2 regions of the Paraburkholderia sp. J67 genome follow, and region 2 is predicted to be linked to the other one. Evidence: predicted binding sites of a transcription regulator. Region 2 holds the regulator's gene; the other holds the start of a gene.
What was found. The regulator LexA, encoded in region 2, represses DNA repair genes until DNA is damaged. The targets are predictions, from matches to a motif close to ACTGTATNNNNATACAGT.

Region 1 (4,711 bases), on a different contig from region 2:
GCGGGCCGCGCCGCGGTCTGCGCCTGCCTCGTTTCGTCCGTTGCGGGCGTGAGCGGCCCCGCGTGGGCGGCGCTCGGCGACATCGCCCCCGCCGTCTCGCCTGTGAATGCCGCGAGCAAGGCGAACGCCGCCCGCCTCCTCGCGGGCGGCGCCGTGCAGGTAACGCAGTCCGTCGACGCGGGCGGCACGCGTTTGAGCGAATACGTGGCCACGGCCAGCGGCGAGATCGTCGCCTACACGTGGCAGGGTCCCTCGGCGCCCGACCTCGGCGCGCTCCTCGGCCGCTACGCCGCCGACTACCAGAGCGGCGTGGTCGCGCTCCACACGTCCGGGCGCGACGGCCTGCACGCCGCTCGCGTCGATACGCCCAGCGTCGTCGTCGAATCGGGCGGGCTGATGCGCAGCTACGTGGGACGCGTCTGGCTGCCAGCCGCGCTGCCGGCGGGCGTGACTGAAGGAGACCTGCGATGAACGCGCGCCTGTGCCTGCTCGCCGGGGCGCTCGCCACCGCGCTGGTCGCCTGCGGAGGCGGTGGCAGCGGGGGCACGTCGAGCGCGGCGGCGCCCGCCAGCGCGTCTGCCGCTTCTGGATCGGCGGCATCCTCAGGATCGGCGACCTCGAGCGGATCATCGGGCGCATCGAGTACCTCAGGGACCTCGAGCACGTCGACCGCCTCGAACACCGGCAGCGTGGCGCAGTCCACCACGCCGAACGTCCTGTCGATCGCGGTGGCCTCGACGCCCACCTCGACGCGCAACATGCTGATGGCGAGCGTGACGGTCTGCGTGCCTGGAACGAGCACCTGCGCGACGGTGGACAACGTCCAGGTCGACACCGGCTCGCAGGGGCTGCGCCTGCTCGCCTCGGCCTTGCCGGCTGGCTTCGCGCTGCCCGTCGTGACGGCCGGCAGCGGCACCGACCCGGCCGGCTCATGCGCGGCCTTCGGCTCCGGCTACACGTGGGGGGCGGTGCGCAGCGCCGACGTGAAGCTCGCAGGCGAAGTGGCCGCCGCACTGCCGATCCAGCTGATCGCCGACCCGTCGGTGCCGACCATACCGAGCGTCTGCAAGGGCTTTGGCCTCGCGATGATCAATAGCACCGCACTGCGCTCGAACGGCATCCTCGGCGTGGGGCCGTTCGGCGCCGACTGCGGCGCGTCCTGCGTGAATCAGCCCAATAGTTCGTGGTACTACGCATGCCCTTCAGGCAACTGCACGCCGAGCGCACAGCCGCTCGCGCAGCAGGTGAGCAATCCGGTCGCGGCATTCGCCACCGACAACAACGGCGTCGTCATCGATCTGCCCGCGATTTCGAGCACCGGCTCGAGCACCGTGAGCGGCTCGCTGATCTTCGGCATCGGCTCGCAGGCGAACAACACGCTCGGCGGCGCGACGGTGCTGCGCGGCAATTCGGTGACGGGTTTTGTCTCGACCACGACCTCGGACGGCACGGTCTATTCGCAGAGCTACATCGACAGCGGCTCGAACGGCTTCTTCTTCGCGAATACAACGCTCACGCGCTGCGGCGTGTGGTTCTGCCCGAGTTCGCCGCAGAGCCTCGGCGCGACGCTCAAGGGCGTCGACGGCGTCACGGCCGCCGCCTCGCTCTCGGTCGCAAGCGCGACGACGTTGTTTGCGACCGGCAACTGGGCGTTCAACAACCTCGCGGGCTATAACGGCAGTGCGTTCGGCTGGGGACTGCCGTTCTTCTTCGGGCGGCGCGTGTACACCGCGATCGAGGCGCAGACGACGCCGGCGGGCGCCGGCCCGTTCTACGCGTTTTGAGGCGCGCGAGGCTTATTCTGCCGCGGCTTCCGAGGCCGGCGTGGTCTTGGCAAGCGCCGCGGGCGAGAGCCAGCGGAACGCCGTGAGCGCGCCGTTGCGGTCATAGAGACATTCGGCGGCGGCTTGTGGCGGCGGCGACTTGTGCAGGCCAAGCTTGGCGACGAGTATCTCGATCGGCGTGGTGGGCTTGGGTTCATCGACCTTGCTAGCGGGGGCCACTGACGGCGCGCTCGCAGCCGTTGCGCCCGAGGCTGCCGCAGCATGCTGCGTCGCACCCACGCCGGAAGCCGCCGAAGCAGCGGATGCAACAGAGGCGGACGATGCTGCGGTGGCCCCGGTGGGTGCCGCGCCAGGCGCCGGCATACCACCAACGGCAGCCGCTTCCGAAGCGCTCAGCACACGGGAGGCGGGCAGCATGCCACGCTCGAGATGCCCTTCGATGACGACACGTTTGCCTCGATACGCCGCCGCCGTATGCGTGACGGAGAATTCGCCCAGCGACGCATTGGCGAGCCGGGTGCGCATCTCCTGTTCGCAGGCGCTGGGGTTCTGGTACTGCGCAACGCAGCCCGCGAGCAGGGTGGCGCCGGCCGCGAGGCCGACGAGACAGGCATTCCGTTTCTTCATCGCTCTTGTCGCTGTTGTCGCGCATGGTGCGCGGTTCGGTTTTCAGGCTGCGGCAATTGTAGCTTACGGCTCGCCAGATTCCCGCGCGCGCCGGACAGCCCCGCGCGCGAGCCTGCTATCATCGCCGCTGTATATCCGTACAGTGCCGCGCGTGCTCCCCGACTCTCCCGATCCGTTCTACTACCTCGCAAACTTCGAGCGCGCGCTCGGCTGGCTCGACGCGCGTTGCGCCGACCTGTTCGACGCTGCCGAGCGGCGTTTCGCGTCCGGCTTCGGCGACCTGCCGCGCGCCTCGCGCGCGCTGTTCGTACGCATGCTGATGCGCAAGGGCCCGCACTTTCGTGCGAGCAAGCTCGACTATGCCGAGATCGGTTGCCCGCGCGCGGCGGCTGTAGCGCTGATCGAGGCAGGATGGCTGGACGCCGCGCCGGTGCTCGCGCTCGACGCACTGGCAGCGCTTGTCACCAAGGCCGAACTGCAAACGCTCGCCACGCGACTCGTGAACGAGGCCAATGCCGATGGCGCTTCAGCCCCACTGGATGCGCTGCGCGCCCTCCCGCTTCGCACCGCCACGCGCGCGGCGACGCTCGACGCGCTGCACGCCGCCGCGCCCGAGGCGCGCGACTGGGAAGCCTGGTTCCCGGCATCGCCGGACACGGTTTTCGAATTCGCCGCTGCCCCGCTGTGCGAGCGGCTGCGGCTGATGTTCTTCGGTAACCTGCGCCAGGACTGGAGCGAGTTCGTACTGGCCGATCTCGGCGTCTACCGTTACGAGCCGGTGCCGCTCGACGGCGCCTCGCGCGCATTCCAGCAGCGCGCGGATATCGACGCGTATCTGGCGCTGCGCGACTGCCGCGAAGCCTTCGATCTCGCGCCGCCCGCCTTGAGCGCCGAGGACCTCGCCAACGCGCTCGACACGCTCGACGCGTTAGCGCCGCAAACGCACCACAACGCATGGCTGCGCGCGCGCCACGACCGCGTGCGCCACGCAGTGGGCCAGTCGGCCGAGCGGTTGGGCGAAGCAGCGCTCGCGCTGCGTGCGTACCTCGACTGCGGGCATCCTGAATCGCGCTACCGGCGTGTGCGCGTGCTGGAGCAACTCGGCCGCCGCGACGACGCGCGCGCCCTCGCCCAGGCCATCGCCGCCGCACCCGAAAGCGAAGAAGAAGCGCAGCGCGCGACGCGCACGCTCGGCCGTCTCGATCGCCGGCGCGCCACGGCATCTTCCGCGGACAGCGCGCCCACTCACGCGCTCATCGAACTCACGCTGCCTGCCGCTCACGCGCATCTGCGCGTGGAGGAAGCTGCGCGCCGCGCCCTCGAAAGCGCCGCCGCCCCGGTCTTCTACGTCGAGAACACGCTGATCACGGGCCTCTTCGGCCTGCTCTGCTGGCCCGCGTTGTTCGCCGCGCTGCCGGGCGCGTTCTTCCACCCCTTCCAGCGCGGCCCCGCCGATCTGCACGCGAGCGACTTCGTCGCCCGCCGCGCCGACCTGTTCGCCGCGTGTCTGGCCGAACTCGAAGCGGGCACCTGGCGCGCCACCATCGAGCAGCGATTCGCCGACAAATACGGCACGCAGTCGCCCTTCGTCGCCTGGCCCGCGCTCGACGCCGCCCTGCTCGCGCTGGCGCTCGACTGCTTTCCTGCCGCGCATCTGCGCCTGTGGTTCGAGCGCCTCTTGCGCGAGCCCGCCGCGAACCGCTCGGGCTTGCCCGATCTGGTGCGCTTCTGGCCACACGAGCAGCGCTACGAGCTCATCGAGGTCAAGGGTCCCGGCGACCGCCTGCAGGACAACCAACGCCGCTGGCTCGCCTACTGCGCCGCGCACGGCATGCCCGTGACGGTGCTGCAAGCGCGCTGGGCCGTCGAGGCCGGCGACGAAACTATCCAACACGCGGCCCCGACGTCATGAGCTATACCGTCGCGGTTCGAACGCTCTGCGAATTCACCGCCAAACGCGGCGATCTCGATCTGCGCTTCACGCCCTCGCCCGACGCAAGCGAGGGTCGCGCGGGCCACGCCGCCATCGCCGCACGCCGCCCCGCTGGCTACGAAACCGAGATCGCCTTGAGCGGCACTTTCGGCACCCTGACCGTGCGCGGGCGCGCCGACGGCTACGATCCTGCGCGCCGCCGCCTCGAAGAATTCAAGACTTATCGCGGCGATCTCGATGCGATGCGCGAAAACCAGCGCGCGCTGCATTGGGCGCAACTGCGGGTCTACGGCGCGCTGATGTGCGAAAAGCTCAGCCTCGCCCCGCTCGATACGCTCGAACTCGCGCTCGTGTACTACGAGATCGG
Region 2 (4,711 bases):
TGGATGGGCGCGGGCAACACGCCGCTGCTCGATCGCGTGTCGTGCAGCATTCTGGTGGCGTGTTCTTCGGCGGCCGAGGAGAAGCAGCAGCAGGCGGCCGCGTAGCGGCGCGCTTTTCGCGACTGACATGCGCCGGGCCGCAATGGCCTGGCGCGCTATCGTTCCGTGCGTTTCATGCTGGTTTAATTCGGCGCACTCGCGCCATCGCCCGTCTGCGGCTGGTTCAATTCCACCGCAGCAAGTTTCCACGAGAACAGTCCATGCCGCTGCAGGATGGCGGCATAGCGCTCGCTCGTCGCGCTGCGCTGCCAGGTCACGGCAAATTCGTTGAGGCTGCGATAACCGGCCGTCGTCTGCGCGCGCGGTTGCGGGGCTGGCGCGCCGCCATTGCCGGACTCGGGCTGCGGCGTGGTTTGCGGTGCGGTATCGGCAGTCGACGTTGACGCTTGCGTGTCAGGCGCTGGCGGCACGGGGCGCTCGCCGGGCTTGCCGGTGGGCGGCATACCGTTGAGCAGCGCGGCCACGCCTTCAGGCGTTGCATAGGCATCGACGAGCGGGCCGATCAGCGCCGCGCCAATGACTGCGCCCAACATCAGCAGCGGATTGCTGCTGTGCTGCGCCTGAATGCGCTGTTGCAGCATGTCGCCGACCTGCTGCTTGAGACTCACGCGCAACGCCGGGTAATCGACATACTCGTTCAATGCGACCGCATCGCGCGCATCCGCGGCCTGCTTGAGGCGGTTCAGCGCGAGATACGGCGACGCGTAGCCATAACCGAGCGCGGCCACGACGACGACCGCTGCAACGGCGATCGCGACGGGTTTCTTCCAGTTCGAGGGGCGGTGTGCAGAGGGTGAGGCGTTGGGCGTAGTCGTATCGGTCATCGGGGAGGGCGGCCCCGCGCGAGCGGGGCAGGACAAAGGTTCAATCAAGGTGTTGACCGCCTTCGCGCGAAAACGATCCCTCGATATTTCCCGAGCCCGCCCAACGCCACCCGGCTTCCCCGACCCATCTCACCTGCTTACTTCGCCAGCGCCACCGGCATGTCGCCGCTTTGCTCGGCGATGCAGCGATCGATGGCGCGGCACACCGCATCCATCGTGCCGACCATGATGAGCCGCGACGGGCCGTGATAGACGCGCACCGGCGCGCGGCGTGCCGGCTGTTCCGTATTGAGCGTGCTATTGAGCGAGACGCGCGCGAACGCGGGCTGCGCCGAGGGCAGCGGCGGCAGCTCCGGCGTAGGCGCCTCGACTGCGGTGTCCTCGAAGAGCGAGCCATTGAGTGCCGCCGCCGAGGCGCGCGCTTCGCGCACCGCGCACGATGCGATCCCACGCAGATGGCGCAGACGGCCGAATTGACGGAAGGGCAACAGGCGGGCAAGGCGTTCCATGACTCTCTCTCCAGAAGATGCGCGGACCAGGCGCTGACGCGGCGCGGTCGGAATTATCAGAATTCGGTGGGACGGATCAGACCGACTGCGATGCCTTCCAGCGCGAATTCCGCGCTGCCGGCCGCGACGAAAATATTGTCGTAGTCGGGGTTTTCGGCGATCAGCTCGATCCCGTTGGGCTGGCGCTTCAGACGCTTCACGGTGACGTCGTCGCCCAGACGCGCAACGATGATCTGGCCGTCTTTCGCTTCCGCTTTCTTCTGCACGGCGAGCAGGTCGCCGTCGAGGATGCCCGCGTCGCGCATCGACAGGCCGCGCACCTTCAGCAGGTAGTCGGGGCGGCTCGAGAAGAGCGCCGGGTCGCACGCATAGTTCTGCGAAATATGTTCCTGCGCGAGGATCGGGCTGCCCGCCGCGACGCGGCCGACGAGCGGCAGCGACAACTGCATGAGCCCGGGGTGCGGCAAGGTGAACTGATACGGCTGGTCGTCCGGGCCGGGCATCAGACGGATGCCACGCGAGGCGCCCGCAGCCAGTTCGATCACGCCCTTGCGCGCGAGGGCGCGAAGGTGTTCCTCCGCGGAGTTGGCCGAGCTGAAACCGAGTTCGGCGGCAATTTCGGCGCGCGTGGGCGGAAAGCCGGTGCGCTCGATCGCGCGGCGGACCAGATCGAAAACCTGCTGCTGTCGTGCGGTGAGTTTGGTCATGGCGACACTGTATGTTTGAACAGGTGACTGTATTTTTATACAGTACTCGCCGCTTTTCAAGTGTTACTTGAGGTTTGTCATTCCGGTGGCGCTACAGCGGCGTTTTGCGATGACCGAACGGACGAAAACATGCGTCAACAGCTGATTCCTCCGCCCTTACCACTTTTGCGTATTAAAAAATGAGAAAACATCATTTTTAATAATGTAAGCCAATCGCTAGACTGGCCTCCATCGATCGCTGCACACCACAAAACGCGCGACGAAACGCGACTACACGCACGACAACACGGAGAAAGCGGGATGAAACAAGGCACTACGGGGCGCGCATGGCTTAAGACGCTGGCGGCGAAACTGGTTATCGGCGCGGTGCCGCTCTTCGGCATGGCCGTGCTCGCACCGGCTGCCCATGCGGACACGTCGCTGCTCAACGTCTCCTACGATCCGACGCGCGAGCTGTACCAGGACGTCAACGACGCCTTTATCAAGCAGTGGAAGGCCAAGACGGGCGAAACGCTCACCATCAAGCAGTCGCATGGCGGCTCGGGCGCCCAGGCGCGCTCGGTGCTCGACGGACTGCAAGCCGACGTCGTGACGCTGGCGCTCGCCTGGGACATCGACGCGCTCGCCAACAAGGGCATCGTCGCGAAGGACTGGCAAAAGCGCCTTCCGGACAACGCCTCGCCGTACACCTCGACCATCGTGTTCCTCGTGCGCAAGGGCAACCCGAAGCACATCAAGGACTGGGACGATCTGACCAAGCCGGGCGTGTCGATCGTCACGCCGAATCCGAAGACCTCGGGCGGCGCGCGCTGGAACTACCTCGCGGCGTGGGCCTACGCGGAACACCAGCCGGGCGGCAACGACCAGAAGGCCAAGGAGTTCGTCACGAAGCTCTACAAGAACGCCGGCGTGCTCGATTCGGGCGCGCGAGGCGCGACCACGAGCTTCGTGCAGCGCGGTATCGGCGACGTGCTGATCGCCTGGGAAAACGAGGCCTTCCTGTCGCTCAAGGAATTTGGTCCGGAGAAGTTCGAGATCGTGGTGCCGTCGGTGAGCATTCTGGCCGAGCCGCCGGTTGCGGTGGTGGACAAGGTCGTCGACAAGAAGGGCACGCGCAAGGTGGCCGACGCCTATCTGCAGTTCCTCTATAGCGAGGAAGGTCAGGAGATCGCGGCGAAGAACTTCTACCGTCCGCGTTCGGACAAGGTGCCGGCGGCGCTTACGGCGAAGTTCCCGAAGCTCAAGCTCTACACGGTGGACGACACCTTCGGCGGCTGGACCAACGCACAGAAGACGCACTTTGCCGACGGTGGCGTGTTCGATTCGATCTACCAGCCGCAGTAAGCGAAGCAAGCAGCAACGGCAGCAAAAGCAGCAACGACCGGATGCCTGAAGCGTCCGGCGCAACATAAAACAAGGCGCGCCTCACGAGGCGCGCCTTTCGGCGCAGCGCAATTCGTACGATCCGCACGCGATTCGCCCACGATTCGCCCGCGCAACCCATGTGAAGAGATAGAGCATGACGACGTTCCGATTACAGAAGCCAGGCGCCTTGCCCGGGTTCGGCGTGACGCTCGGCATCACGGTGGCGTATCTGAGCCTTGTGGTGCTGATTCCGCTTGCGGCGACCTTCCTCAAGACCGCCACGCTCGACTGGGCGCAGTTCGTGCGCGCCGTGTGGTCGCCGCGCGTGATCGCGTCGTACCGCCTCACGTTCTTCTCCGCGCTCGGCGGGGCGCTGATCAACGCCGTGTTTGGCTTTCTCCTTGCGTGGGTGCTGGTGCGCTACACGTTCCCGTTCAAGCGCGTGATCGACGCGCTCGTCGATCTGCCGTTCGCGCTGCCGACTTCCGTGGCGGGCATTTCGCTCGCCGCCGTCTATGCGGGCAATGGCTGGATCGGCCAGTTCCTGGAGCCGCTCGGCCTGAAGATCGCCTTCACGCCGATCGGCGTGCTGGTGGCGCTCACCTTCATCGGCCTGCCGTTCGTCGTGCGCACGGTGCAGCCCGTGCTCGAAGAGTTCGAGCGCGAGCAGGAAGAAGCGGCTGCGTGCCTGGGCGCGTCGCGCTGGCTGACGTTTCGCCGCGTCGTGCTGCCGGCCGCGCTGCCCGCGCTGCTTACGGGCTTCGCGCTCGCGTTCGCGCGCGCGTTGGGCGAATACGGTTCGGTCATTTTCATCGCCGGCAATGTGCCGATGAAGTCGGAAATCACTTCGCTCCTCATCATCACCAAGCTGGAGCAGTACGACTACGCGGGCGCTACCGCGCTGGCCGTGGTAATGCTGTGCGTGTCGTTCCTCATGCTGCTCTTCATCAACACCTTGCAGTGGTATCTGCAGCGGCGCACGGGCCGCGGCGCGGCAAGCGCAGCGCCTGCTGCTGTTGCAGCGCCGGTCACGGGAGCAGCGCAATGAGCACGATCATCCGCAAGCCGCAAGCTGGCAGGCCCGACCCCGTCACCGAAGCGCCCTGGGTGCGCTGGCTGCTGACCGCCATCGCGCTGGTGTTTCTCGCGCTGTTCCTCGTGGTGCCGCTCGTCGCGGTGTTCTGGCAGGCGCTCTCGAAGGGCATCGGTTTCTATTTCGAGTCGCTCGCCGACCCGGATGCGCTCG

Region 1: the regulator LexA is predicted to act here: its motif matches at 2,538-2,555, upstream of U5782_RS07475 (VRR-NUC domain-containing protein).

What each region holds. Positions count from the first base shown of each region.
Region 1 covers NZ_CAJMZK010000003.1:122,854-127,564, reverse strand. The annotation lists gene U5782_RS07490 (DUF2844 domain-containing protein) at 1-471, shown strand, start outside; gene U5782_RS07485 (DUF3443 domain-containing protein) at 468-1,784, shown strand; gene U5782_RS07480 (hypothetical protein) at 1,797-2,411, opposite strand; gene U5782_RS07475 (VRR-NUC domain-containing protein) at 2,563-4,323, shown strand; gene U5782_RS07470 (ATP-dependent DNA helicase) at 4,320-4,711, shown strand, end outside.
Region 2 covers NZ_CAJMZK010000017.1:82,470-87,180, reverse strand. The annotation lists gene U5782_RS26355 (universal stress protein) at 1-105, shown strand, start outside; gene U5782_RS26350 (DUF2939 domain-containing protein) at 183-884, opposite strand; gene U5782_RS26345 (hypothetical protein) at 1,022-1,393, opposite strand; gene lexA (transcriptional repressor LexA) at 1,450-2,100, opposite strand; gene U5782_RS26335 (sulfate ABC transporter substrate-binding protein) at 2,401-3,444, shown strand; gene cysT (sulfate ABC transporter permease subunit CysT) at 3,620-4,513, shown strand; gene cysW (sulfate ABC transporter permease subunit CysW) at 4,510-4,711, shown strand, end outside.